One region of the Sporosarcina contaminans genome, then DNA from elsewhere that is predicted to be linked to it. Evidence: riboswitches for the same ligand, from Rfam matches in the RefSeq annotation. Region 1 holds a riboswitch; the other holds the start of a gene.

Region 1 (5,207 bases):
TCTTTATTCCAAGCTGTTACCCCATGTCTTACAAAACCGATAACTGTCATCTCAACCACTCCCTTAATGATTTGAATCTATAACGTAACCTAATGATCGAAGCACATTGTCCATAAAAGCTTGAATGTATAAATACACTTCTACTCGCTCAGGCTCTTGATGTAAATCATGGTAGAGCCTTTTCCATTCTTTATATTGAAATTCGGAGAGCTGTTGATTTTGCAACCATTTTTTCGCAAATGAAATATCGGTGATTTTGTCATTCTCCCCCGTCTGAATTAACATCGGCACATCTTGAATACTCTCTTCGTGCGCCATGACCGACTTCATCATCGACAGCAGCTCGCGATACCAAGATGTGACAACTGTTGAACTATAAAATCGATCATTTTGATATTCAACATGCAGGTCGTAATTTTTCGTCAGCATCTCAATCGTCACATCATGCTTTAATTTAACGGAGCTCGATAACTTTGTTAATACTCCCGAAAATTTAGATGGCTGGTGTTTCAGCGACAGCCAAGGAGACATGAAAATACAACCCGCGCATTCCAATTTCTGAGTTTGTAAAATGTGCATAATGAGCGTAGCGCCTAATCCATGTCCAATGACAAACATAGGCAAGCCGTCTTGCAAACCGATTTCCATCATGCTTTTCACATGACGCACATAAGACTCAAAAGATTCATCGTGTAGTTTATTGCCCTTTTCCTCGCCATGGCCAGGTAAATCGCTCGTTACAACATGAAAACCGCCTATGCGTAATTCTTGAATGAGCCATGCATATCGACGATGATGTTCATATGCATTATGGACAATGACAACAACCGCTTTCGGCTGTCCTTCTGCTTCCCATTTCCACATGTTCCATCGTCCTCCGTTCGTGCAATTCAATTAGATTAAAAGATCATCATGTTTTTTATGATATGATAGATTATACACGATTTTGATAAAATGAGGTGGTCATCATGATTTATCCGTATGGAGAAAAATCTCCAAAAATTCACCCTTCTGTCTATGTCGCTGACTACGCAACAATTACAGGGGATGTAACAATTGGCGCAAATAGTTCAATCTGGTTCAACACCGTTATCCGGGGAGATGTAGCGCCAACCATAATTGGCGAGCGTGTAAGTATCCAAGATTTAAGCTGCTTGCACCAAAGCCCGAATCGCACTCTGCTTATTGAAGACGATGTAACTGTTGGGCATAAAGCAACATTACATAGCTGTATCATCCGTAAAGGTGCTCTTATTGGAATGGGAGCAATTATTTTAGATGGCGCAGAAATTGGCGAAGGCGCATTTATCGGTGCCGGCAGCCTCGTACCCCCCGGCAAGAAAATCCCGCCAAACACATTGGCATTGGGCTCTCCAGCAAAAGTAGTCCGTGAATTAAACGACGAAGACCGCGAAGATATGTTGCGCATCGTCAACAGCTATGTTGAAAAAGGACAGGTTTATAAAAAGATGCAAAAATAAACAGGCGCTGCTCTGAAGAGGGGCAGCGTCTGTTTTATGTTTTGTTGGGTGCTACAACCTTTTGTAATGCTTGTAATTAACGAATTAGTATCGAGCGGCAAACGTGTAGTTTATGCGTTCTATAACACCATACGAGCGGATTCAGCTGTAATACGAGCGTCTTAACACCCAATTCGGGCAGAGAACGAGGGCTTCAAGCGGTTATCCACACACTTCGAGCGGATACATGAAAACTTCAAGCACTTCCGCATTCAAGCAGAGACAGGGGTTCTTCAAGCCATTTTACACAACATTCGAGGGGACACTTGCAGATTTCGAGCGATTCAGCTCTTCATTTTAACGGTTCTCTACACATTTCGAGCGAGGTGTTTCATATACCTACAATAAAAAAAGAAAGCAAGGAATGAACCCTTGCTTCCCACATGAATATTTTATTACCGTACTGACAAACCGGTTCTTTCAACCAACTCTGCCGCTTTGTCTGTCTGCTCCCAAGGAAGCTCAACATCCGTGCGGCCGAAATGGCCATATGCTGCAGTTTGTTTATAAATTGGACGTCTAAGGTCAAGCATTTTGATTATGCCTGCAGGGCGTAAATCGAATAGTTCGCGCACAAGCTCAACCAATTTGCTTTCCTCAACTTTTCCTGTTCCGAATGTATCAATCGAAATAGAGACAGGTTTCGCAACACCGATCGCATACGCCAACTGCACTTCGCAACGCTCTGCAAGTCCTGCAGCGACAATGTTTTTCGCTACATAACGCGCTGCGTAGGAAGCGGAACGGTCAACTTTCGTCGCGTCTTTTCCGGAGAAGGCTCCGCCGCCATGGCGAGCATATCCACCGTACGTGTCAACGATGATTTTTCGTCCTGTTAATCCGGCATCTCCTTGCGGACCGCCGATAACGAAACGACCTGAAGGGTTGATGAAGTATTTTGTATCTTCATCCAATAACTCTTTCGGTACGACTGGATAAATGACATGCTCTTTAATGTCTTGCTGGATTTGTTCAAGTGTCGTATCAGGATGATGCTGTGTAGAAATGACGATTGTATCAATCCGTATTGGACGATTGTTGTCATCATACTCAACTGTCACTTGCGTTTTACCATCCGGACGCAAATAAGGAAGCGTATCATTTTTTCTCACTTCCGCTAGTCTGCGTGACAGCTTATGGGACAAACTAATTGGCATCGGCATCAGTTCTGGTGTTTCATTGCAAGCATACCCAAACATTAATCCTTGGTCGCCCGCTCCGATTGCTTCCAATTCTTCGTCCGTCATCGTTCCTTCCCGTGCTTCTAAAGCTTGGTCAACGCTCGCAGCAATATCAGGCGATTGTTCGTCGATCGAAGTTAAAACGGAAGATGTCTCCCAATCGAATCCGAACTTGGCGCGAGTATAGCCGATTTCTTTCACAGTATCCCGAACAACTTTTGGAATATCGACATAAGTCGTTGTTGTGATTTCTCCGATCACAAGCACTAATCCTGTCGTAATTGTCGTCTCGCATGCGACTCGTGCATTCGGATCTTCTTCTAAAATAGCGTCCAAAATGGCATCCGAAATTTGGTCGCACATTTTGTCTGGATGTCCTTCCGTTACTGATTCTGAAGTAAACAGTCGGCGGTTTGTCATTATAATTTCCTCCTTAACGGCTTGCAAATATTGATACGGTACTCTATTTTTCCCAGATAGTTCCACGCCTGAAGAGAGTCGACGTCAACATACACAAGGATTAAGGGCTTGATAAAATCAATTGGGCCTTGGCATAGTCGCATCATCTTTTTACATGCGCCTGAATGCGCAATGCAAAATTCATGACAACCGCCGGAGGCTTATCTTCATTTGTCGAGTATAGGAACTCTCGCTAAAAAGTGAAATGTATCTCAACGCTTCAAAGATGGATCTCTATCTTAATGAAGATAAAAAAGCCCTTCGCTCACGTAAATGCACATGAGGAAAGGCATGATTTCAAATGCAGCACCTTTCACTCTTATCGTCCAAGGTGTAAAACCTTGCCTCAGGTTTGGCACCTTCTCGTAGCTTGCACTACGCAGGTTGCCGGGCTTCATAGGGCCTGTCCCTCCGCCAGCTCGGGATAAGAGTATCCGTTCATGTAACCATGCTACGAAAAAGTTTTCACTTTGTCAAATCTTTTTGAGCTTAACTGCTTGAGTTTTGAATTAGTATAGATTATTATTCTTAATGTGTTATACTATTTACGGAATGTAATGATACCCATTTATATGGGATTAATACGCAAAGGACGGTACAAAACATATGATTTCTGCGAAGATCGAAAATGGACTAAATGAATTGCTTTCAGGAGCTAATGTCAATATCCAGCCTTCAGTGGCAGAGCTGATCGAGAAAGCTACTTCAAGAGGAGAAGCAAAGCTCTCGGCGGATGGTGCGCTATCTGCTGAAACCGGCAAGTATACAGGGCGCTCCCCTAAGGATAAATTCATTGTTGAGGAACCTTCTTCAAAAGACAAAATCGATTGGGGCAAAGTGAACCGGCCGATTTCTCAAGAAATTTTTGATTCATTATATACAAAAGTTATCAACCACTTGAAAGCGAAAGACGAATTATTCGTTTTCAAAGGATATGCAGGTGCGGATAAAGAATCGCAGCTTTCCATTCAAGTCGTCAATGAATTTGCATGGCAAAACTTATTTGTCCATAACTTATTCATCCGCCCGACTGAAGAAGAGCTTACTACACATGAGGCACAATTTACAATCTTATCGGCTCCTACTTTTAAAGCAGACCCAGCAGTCGACGGCACTGAATCCGAAACATTTATTATCGTTTCTCTCGAAAAACGCATCGTGCTAATCGGCGGAACTGAATATGCTGGAGAAATGAAAAAATCGATTTTCTCAGTAATGAACTACTTGCTGCCTGAGCACGGCATCCTGCCGATGCACTGTTCCGCTAACGTAGGAGAAGAAGGCGATGTCGCACTATTCTTCGGACTATCCGGTACAGGCAAAACGACGCTTTCTGCAGACGCGAAACGCAAATTGATTGGCGATGATGAGCATGGCTGGTCCGATAACGGCGTCTTTAACATCGAAGGCGGCTGCTATGCGAAATGCATCAACTTATCAAAAGAAAAAGAACCAGAAATTTTCGGTGCAATCCGTTTTGGCTCTGTGCTTGAAAACGTAGTTTTGGATGACAAAACACGAGTTCCTGATTATGATGATAATTCATTAACTGAAAACACGCGTGCTGCTTATCCAATCCATAATATCGAAAACATTGCAAAGCCGTCAATGGCTGGCCATCCGAAAACAATTGTGTTTTTAACTGCTGATGCATTCGGCGTGTTGCCTCCAATTTCTAAATTGACGAAAGAGCAAGCGATGTATCATTTCCTTAGCGGCTTCACTTCGAAATTAGCCGGCACTGAACGTGGGATTACTGCTCCTGAAGCAACCTTCTCAACTTGCTTCGGTTCTCCGTTCCTGCCGTTGCCTGCGACAGTATACGCAGAAATGTTAGGGCAAAAAATTGACGAGCATAATGCACAAGTGTTCCTTGTCAACACTGGCTGGACTGGCGGCGAATATGGCGTAGGTAAGCGTATGGAGCTCAAACATACTCGTACAATGGTAAATGCTGCAATCGCCGGACAATTGAACGATATTGAATTCGAAGTAAATGAAATTTTTGGCCTTGCTATGCCGAAAGCAATTGAAGGCGTTCCAAGCG
Region 2 (5,207 bases), on a different contig from region 1:
CGATGGCGAATAGCACTCCAATGACGGTAGCTGTTCCTTTACCCCCACTAAACTTCATATAGAACGGAAAATTATGGCCAAATACGACAGCAGCGCCAACTAAAAAATAGAGGAGAGCACTTTGCTCATCATTGAAAGTTAAGTGTGCTGTCAGTAGCTTCACAACAACGACAGCAGCAATTCCTTTGCCGATATCAATCAATGCGACTAATGCGCCAAAACGTTTTCCCAACACAATCATCGCATTTGATGCACCTGCATTTTTTACGCCTGTTTCCTTCAAATTAACCCCGGAAATCCATTGGGCGACAACAGACCCATGCAAGCAACCTACTAGATATCCAAAGATTGAAATAATCGTTATCCATATAAGCATGTCAATTCCCCCAGACTGATGTGTTTTCATCATACGCTGGCGGATGGGGAAGGTTCAATATGTTTTAAGGTAAATATATTGAATATGTTTATTTTCAACGAAACTACAATCGTTTATTTGAAAAAAAGTCGATGGTAGGAGAGGCTTTTCTATGCAGCAAATGATTTCGGATTAAAATGCAATTTTTGAGGTATCTAAATATCCGGAAAAAGATACAGACGTGATCCGAGGGAATAAGATCACGGCGGAAAATATTCAGACGATCAAGGATTTGGACAAGGCATTGGCTTATAAGAGGCGGATTTCTTATGGTGGTTTGTTGAAGGAAATACATAAGGAGTTGCAGTTTGGAGATGTTGAGGACGGAGATTTGATTTACATTGATGAGGATTCGGATGAGGTGGCAAAATGGGGCTGTTGATGTGATGGCATGGAGGTTTAAGGAATTATGTTATTAGAGAAGGTAAAAACATATGAGAGTAGCTGTCTTTTCTGACGAGCTACTCTCTTTTTTTATTTTCCGGAACTTAAATTTAGTTCATTAATTTCTTTTTGAAATCTTTTTTCAGCGTCTTGTTTTATTTGTTCATGTTTCATTTGAATGTCATTTTGTTCATTTACAGAGATACTCTTATTTTCCTTTGGCCATTTTAGTCGAACCTGACTTGAATCATAACTTGTTAAAATTGCAGGAATAAGATAAAAAGACCAAGAGTGAAACTTGTTGCAGAGAAAAATTATGGAAACCCTCAACGGCAAATGCCTGACTGGAGCGATAGCGGAAGAAATTTAAGGAGTTCACAATTTCACTGCACCTGAACCCTCTTGGCTCAAAGGAATAAATGGATTCGCCATTGGATAAGTTTTAGCTTGTTGATAAACGCTCGCATACTAAGTTGCTTTTCTGCAAGCGTTTTTCAAGCCGAGCTGTAGATTCCTTCTCTATTACTGAAAATAAAAAGACTGTAGATAAAGTGAAAAGGTACTTTGTCTACAGTCTGGAGGCATCTCTACATGAGATGCCTCTTCGTATAATTAATCTACTGTGTAGTTCTTATGGGAAACAACGGTTAAATTGGAAGCTACGCCAATTCGGTCGGCGTCATCTTCTGAAATCTTTACAATGACCGAGTTCTCGAGTATTTTATGAATCGTTCCATTTACTCTATGGTCATTGCGGACGAAGGAAATCTCTTCGTCGATATGACGCGCAGCGACAAAATCTGAAACAGGTTTTTCCTTACGTGAAAAAGTCAATCGAATCACTCCTACCGTTCATTCTCATCATCTTTCAAAATGAAAAAATGCTTAGGCCTGTCCTAAGCAATCAAAAGCATGATGGAAAACAACTGGTTGTAACCGATCTCTATCAAGTTGTCTATTGATAGTATACCATAAATTGTCGAACTTCGCTGAAAGTAGAATTGCAACATAAGTTTCAGAAAAATAATAAGAATCTCTTGACTTTTAAAATTGGTCCTCCTATACTGTACAACAAGATGAAAAACTGAATCACCCATACTCTTATCAAGAGCGGCGGAGGGACTAGGCCCTGCGATGCCCGGCAACCAGCAAGTGACGAACTTGCAAAGGTGCTACTTCCTACAGATTCGTGCAAACGGTCTGAAAGATAAGGGGAGGAATAAGCGAAAGCGTAACCCTCTTCTTAGCGAAAGGGGTTATTTTTTTATTCCAAAAACCCCCAACGCCTCCGCATTGCACATTATTTGTTGCATTTTCATCTTACACTAATACTTTGGAGGTAATACACATGACTGCAAACAACTCTCTTCAACCGGAAACACTTCTTCTACATGGCGGCCAAAAGCCAGATCCAATCACAGGATCAAGAGCCGTACCAATCCATCGGACGACTTCGTTCGTTTTCCGCGACACTGAACATGCACAAAACTTATTTGGCCTGCAAGAAGCGGGCAATATTTACACTCGAATCACGAATCCGACTGTAGCGGTATTTGAAGAACGCATTGCGCTACTTGAAGGAGGTACAGCTGCGGTCGCACTATCTTCTGGCATGGCGGCAATCGCGTTTTCGATTTTAAACATTGCGGGCGCTGGCGATGAAATCGTAGCGGCAAGCAATCTATACGGTGGAACATATAATTTATTCGCAGTGACGCTGCCGCGCTATGGCATCAATGTGAAGTTCGTCGACGCTACGAATCCTGAAAACTTTAAAGCCGCAATTACAGATAAGACAAAGGCTTTATTTGCTGAAACAATCGGAAATCCAAGCTTACACGTTTTAGATATCGAAGCGGTGGCGGAGATTGCTCATGCGCATGATATACCGTTGCTCATTGATAATACTTTTGCTTCACCTTATGGCTGCAATCCGATTGAATTCGGGGCCGATGTAGTGATCCATTCCGCCACAAAATGGATTGGCGGTCACGGCACGACAATTGGCGGCATCGTAGTCGATGCGGGCAAATTTGATTGGACGAAAGGTAAATTCCCTTTGTTTACAGAGCCGGACGAAACATATCATGGTCTTCGCTATGGCGTCGACACGGCGACAGCTGCATTTGCCACGAAGCTTCGCGTCCAATTATTGCGTGATTTTGGTCCTTGCTTGGACCCAGATAGCGCGTTCAATTTCCTCCAAGGTTTGGAGACACTTCATCTCCGAGTAGTGAGACATAATGAAAATGCTCAGAAAGTTGCCGCTTTCCTACAGTCCCATCCATCTGTTGAGTGGGTAACTTACACAGGTTTGGAAGACCACCCTTCACATGAGCATGCTAAGAAGTATTTGAAAAACGGCTTCGGTTCCATTATTGTTTTCGGCATTAAAGGTGGACGTGAAGCGGGGCGTAAGGTAATTGACAATATCGAGATTTGGTCGCATGTCGCCAACGTCGGTGATGCCAAGTCATTGATCATTCACCCTGCATCCACTACACATCAGCAATTGTCTGCTGAAGACTTGGAAAACTCCGGTGTAACCGAAGAGCTGATTCGCTTGTCTGTCGGTCTCGAGTCGCCTGAAGATATCATTGCAGACTTGCAACAAGCGATTGAAAAAGCAGCGCCGGTTACAGTTCAATAGGTTCATAAGTAGTTGCAGGGGACATTCCAATGCTTCGCTTATGATGCAATAGCATCTTGTTTAGAATTGCAACATAGTGAACTAAAGTAAATGCCCCTGCGCTTTTGAAAGGAGGTGGATGGAATGCCGTCATTCAAAGCAGCGATCTTAGGTTTTGGCACTGTCGGTGAAGGTGTGTATAGAATTTTACAAGAGAAGCGTGAAGAAATAAGAGAAAATACAGGTTTCACGGTTGATGTCGTCACCATCCTTGTGAAAGATAAGACGAAAAAACGCAAGCCGATTAGTGGTGTGAAAATTACCGATAATATTCGAGATATCTTAGACGATCCGGAAATAGACGTTGTGTTCGAAGCAATTGTCGGGGAAGAGCCTGCTTACACATATTTATCAGATGCGATAGAAAAAGGCTGCCATATTATAACGGCCAATAAAAAAATGTTTGCTAAACACGGTCCAGCTCTATTGAAACATGCAGAGTTCCGTAATGTGCAAGTTGGTTTTGAAGCGACAACGGCAGGCGGTGTCCCGGTCATTCGGACGGTTAGCAATCTATTGGCCGGTGACCGCATAAAACGGATTCAAGGAATCTTAAATGGTACTTCGAATTTCATTTTGACGAAAATGCGTGAAGAGGGATCGCCATTTAAAAAAGCGCTATTGGATGCTCAGAAAAACGGCTTTGCGGAAGCGGATCCATCCGATGATGTGGACGGCACAGATGCATTCCGTAAGCTGATGATCCTAAGCTCTCTATCTTTCGGTCAACAACCAGATTGGGAAGACGTCCCGGTGGTAGGGATCGAGCATATTCAACCAATTGATGTGATAGATGCTTCAAAAGGCGATCTTCGATATCGTCACGTTGCAGATATATGGATAGATGACAACGACAAGCTGTTAGGTACGGTAGGACCTGTCTTAATTGGAGCGAATCATCCGCTTTTCAGTATAGACGGTGTCGACAATGCAATCATTATAGAAACAGAATATCTTGGACAGCTGACTTTAGTCGGTCCTGGCGCCGGCATGTATCCTACAGGCAGCGCAATGGTTGCTGATTTGCTTCATATCATTCGCCAGCAAGAAGTGGTGATGGTGACAAATTAATCAAAAGGAGGAGGGGATAGTACCCCGTCCTCCTTTTTACATGAGTTCAATTGTCTCTTATGCTTTTTTCTTTGGCCTTTCGCCTTGCAATGCTTTGATCAAAGAAATGATCATGAGCAACATGATGAAAGAGAATGGCAAAGCAGCAATAATGATCGTATTTTGCAATGCTGTTAGTCCATTCACAGACAGCAAGATGACTGCAATGGCTGATTGGATGACACCCCATGTGATTTTTACGCTATTTGATGGTGTCAATGAACCATACGTTGACTGCATGCCTAATACAAATGTCGCCGAGTCTGCGGATGTTATGAAAAAGCATGCAATTAACAGAACTGCGAAAAGAGAAACGATAAATGATATTGGCATTGTATGGAACATCTCAAAGATCGTCAATTCGGTAGATGCTTTTGCTAAGTCCGCAAGTCCTTCTTTTTGAGCGTTAATGGCAGTCGTTCCGAATGCGGAAAACCAGATGGCACTTAAAAGAGTTGGTGCTAACATGACAACGGCCATAAATTCCCGAATTGTTCTGCCCTTCGAAACGCGAGCAATGAACATACTGACGAATGGCGCCCATGAAATCCACCAAGCCCAATAGAAAATCGTCCACGTATCCATCCACTCGCGATGCGAAGCATTTAA

What was found. Region 1 has a riboswitch for S-adenosylmethionine ahead of metK (methionine adenosyltransferase). Riboswitches for the same ligand answer to the same signal wherever they lie in the genome.
Region 2: another riboswitch for S-adenosylmethionine. It lies ahead of ACFQ38_RS11920 (O-acetylhomoserine aminocarboxypropyltransferase/cysteine synthase family protein); the one in region 1 lies ahead of metK (methionine adenosyltransferase).

The regions. Positions count from the first base shown of each region.
Region 1 covers NZ_JBHTLT010000109.1:4,700-9,906, reverse strand. The annotation lists gene ACFQ38_RS13245 (histidine phosphatase family protein) at 1-50, opposite strand, end outside; gene ACFQ38_RS13240 (alpha/beta hydrolase) at 64-864, opposite strand; gene ACFQ38_RS13235 (gamma carbonic anhydrase) at 969-1,481, shown strand; gene metK (methionine adenosyltransferase) at 1,916-3,124, opposite strand; SAM riboswitch class I at 3,477-3,591, opposite strand; gene pckA (phosphoenolpyruvate carboxykinase (ATP)) at 3,767-5,207, shown strand, end outside.
Region 2 covers NZ_JBHTLT010000090.1:2,052-7,258, reverse strand. The annotation lists gene ACFQ38_RS11935 (glycerol-3-phosphate acyltransferase) at 1-376, opposite strand, end outside; gene ACFQ38_RS11930 (protein rep) at 597-797, shown strand; gene ACFQ38_RS11925 (DUF2187 family protein) at 1,412-1,642, opposite strand; SAM riboswitch class I at 1,898-2,013, shown strand; gene ACFQ38_RS11920 (O-acetylhomoserine aminocarboxypropyltransferase/cysteine synthase family protein) at 2,148-3,449, shown strand; gene ACFQ38_RS11915 (homoserine dehydrogenase) at 3,573-4,559, shown strand; gene ACFQ38_RS11910 (glycine betaine uptake BCCT transporter) at 4,617-5,207, opposite strand, start outside.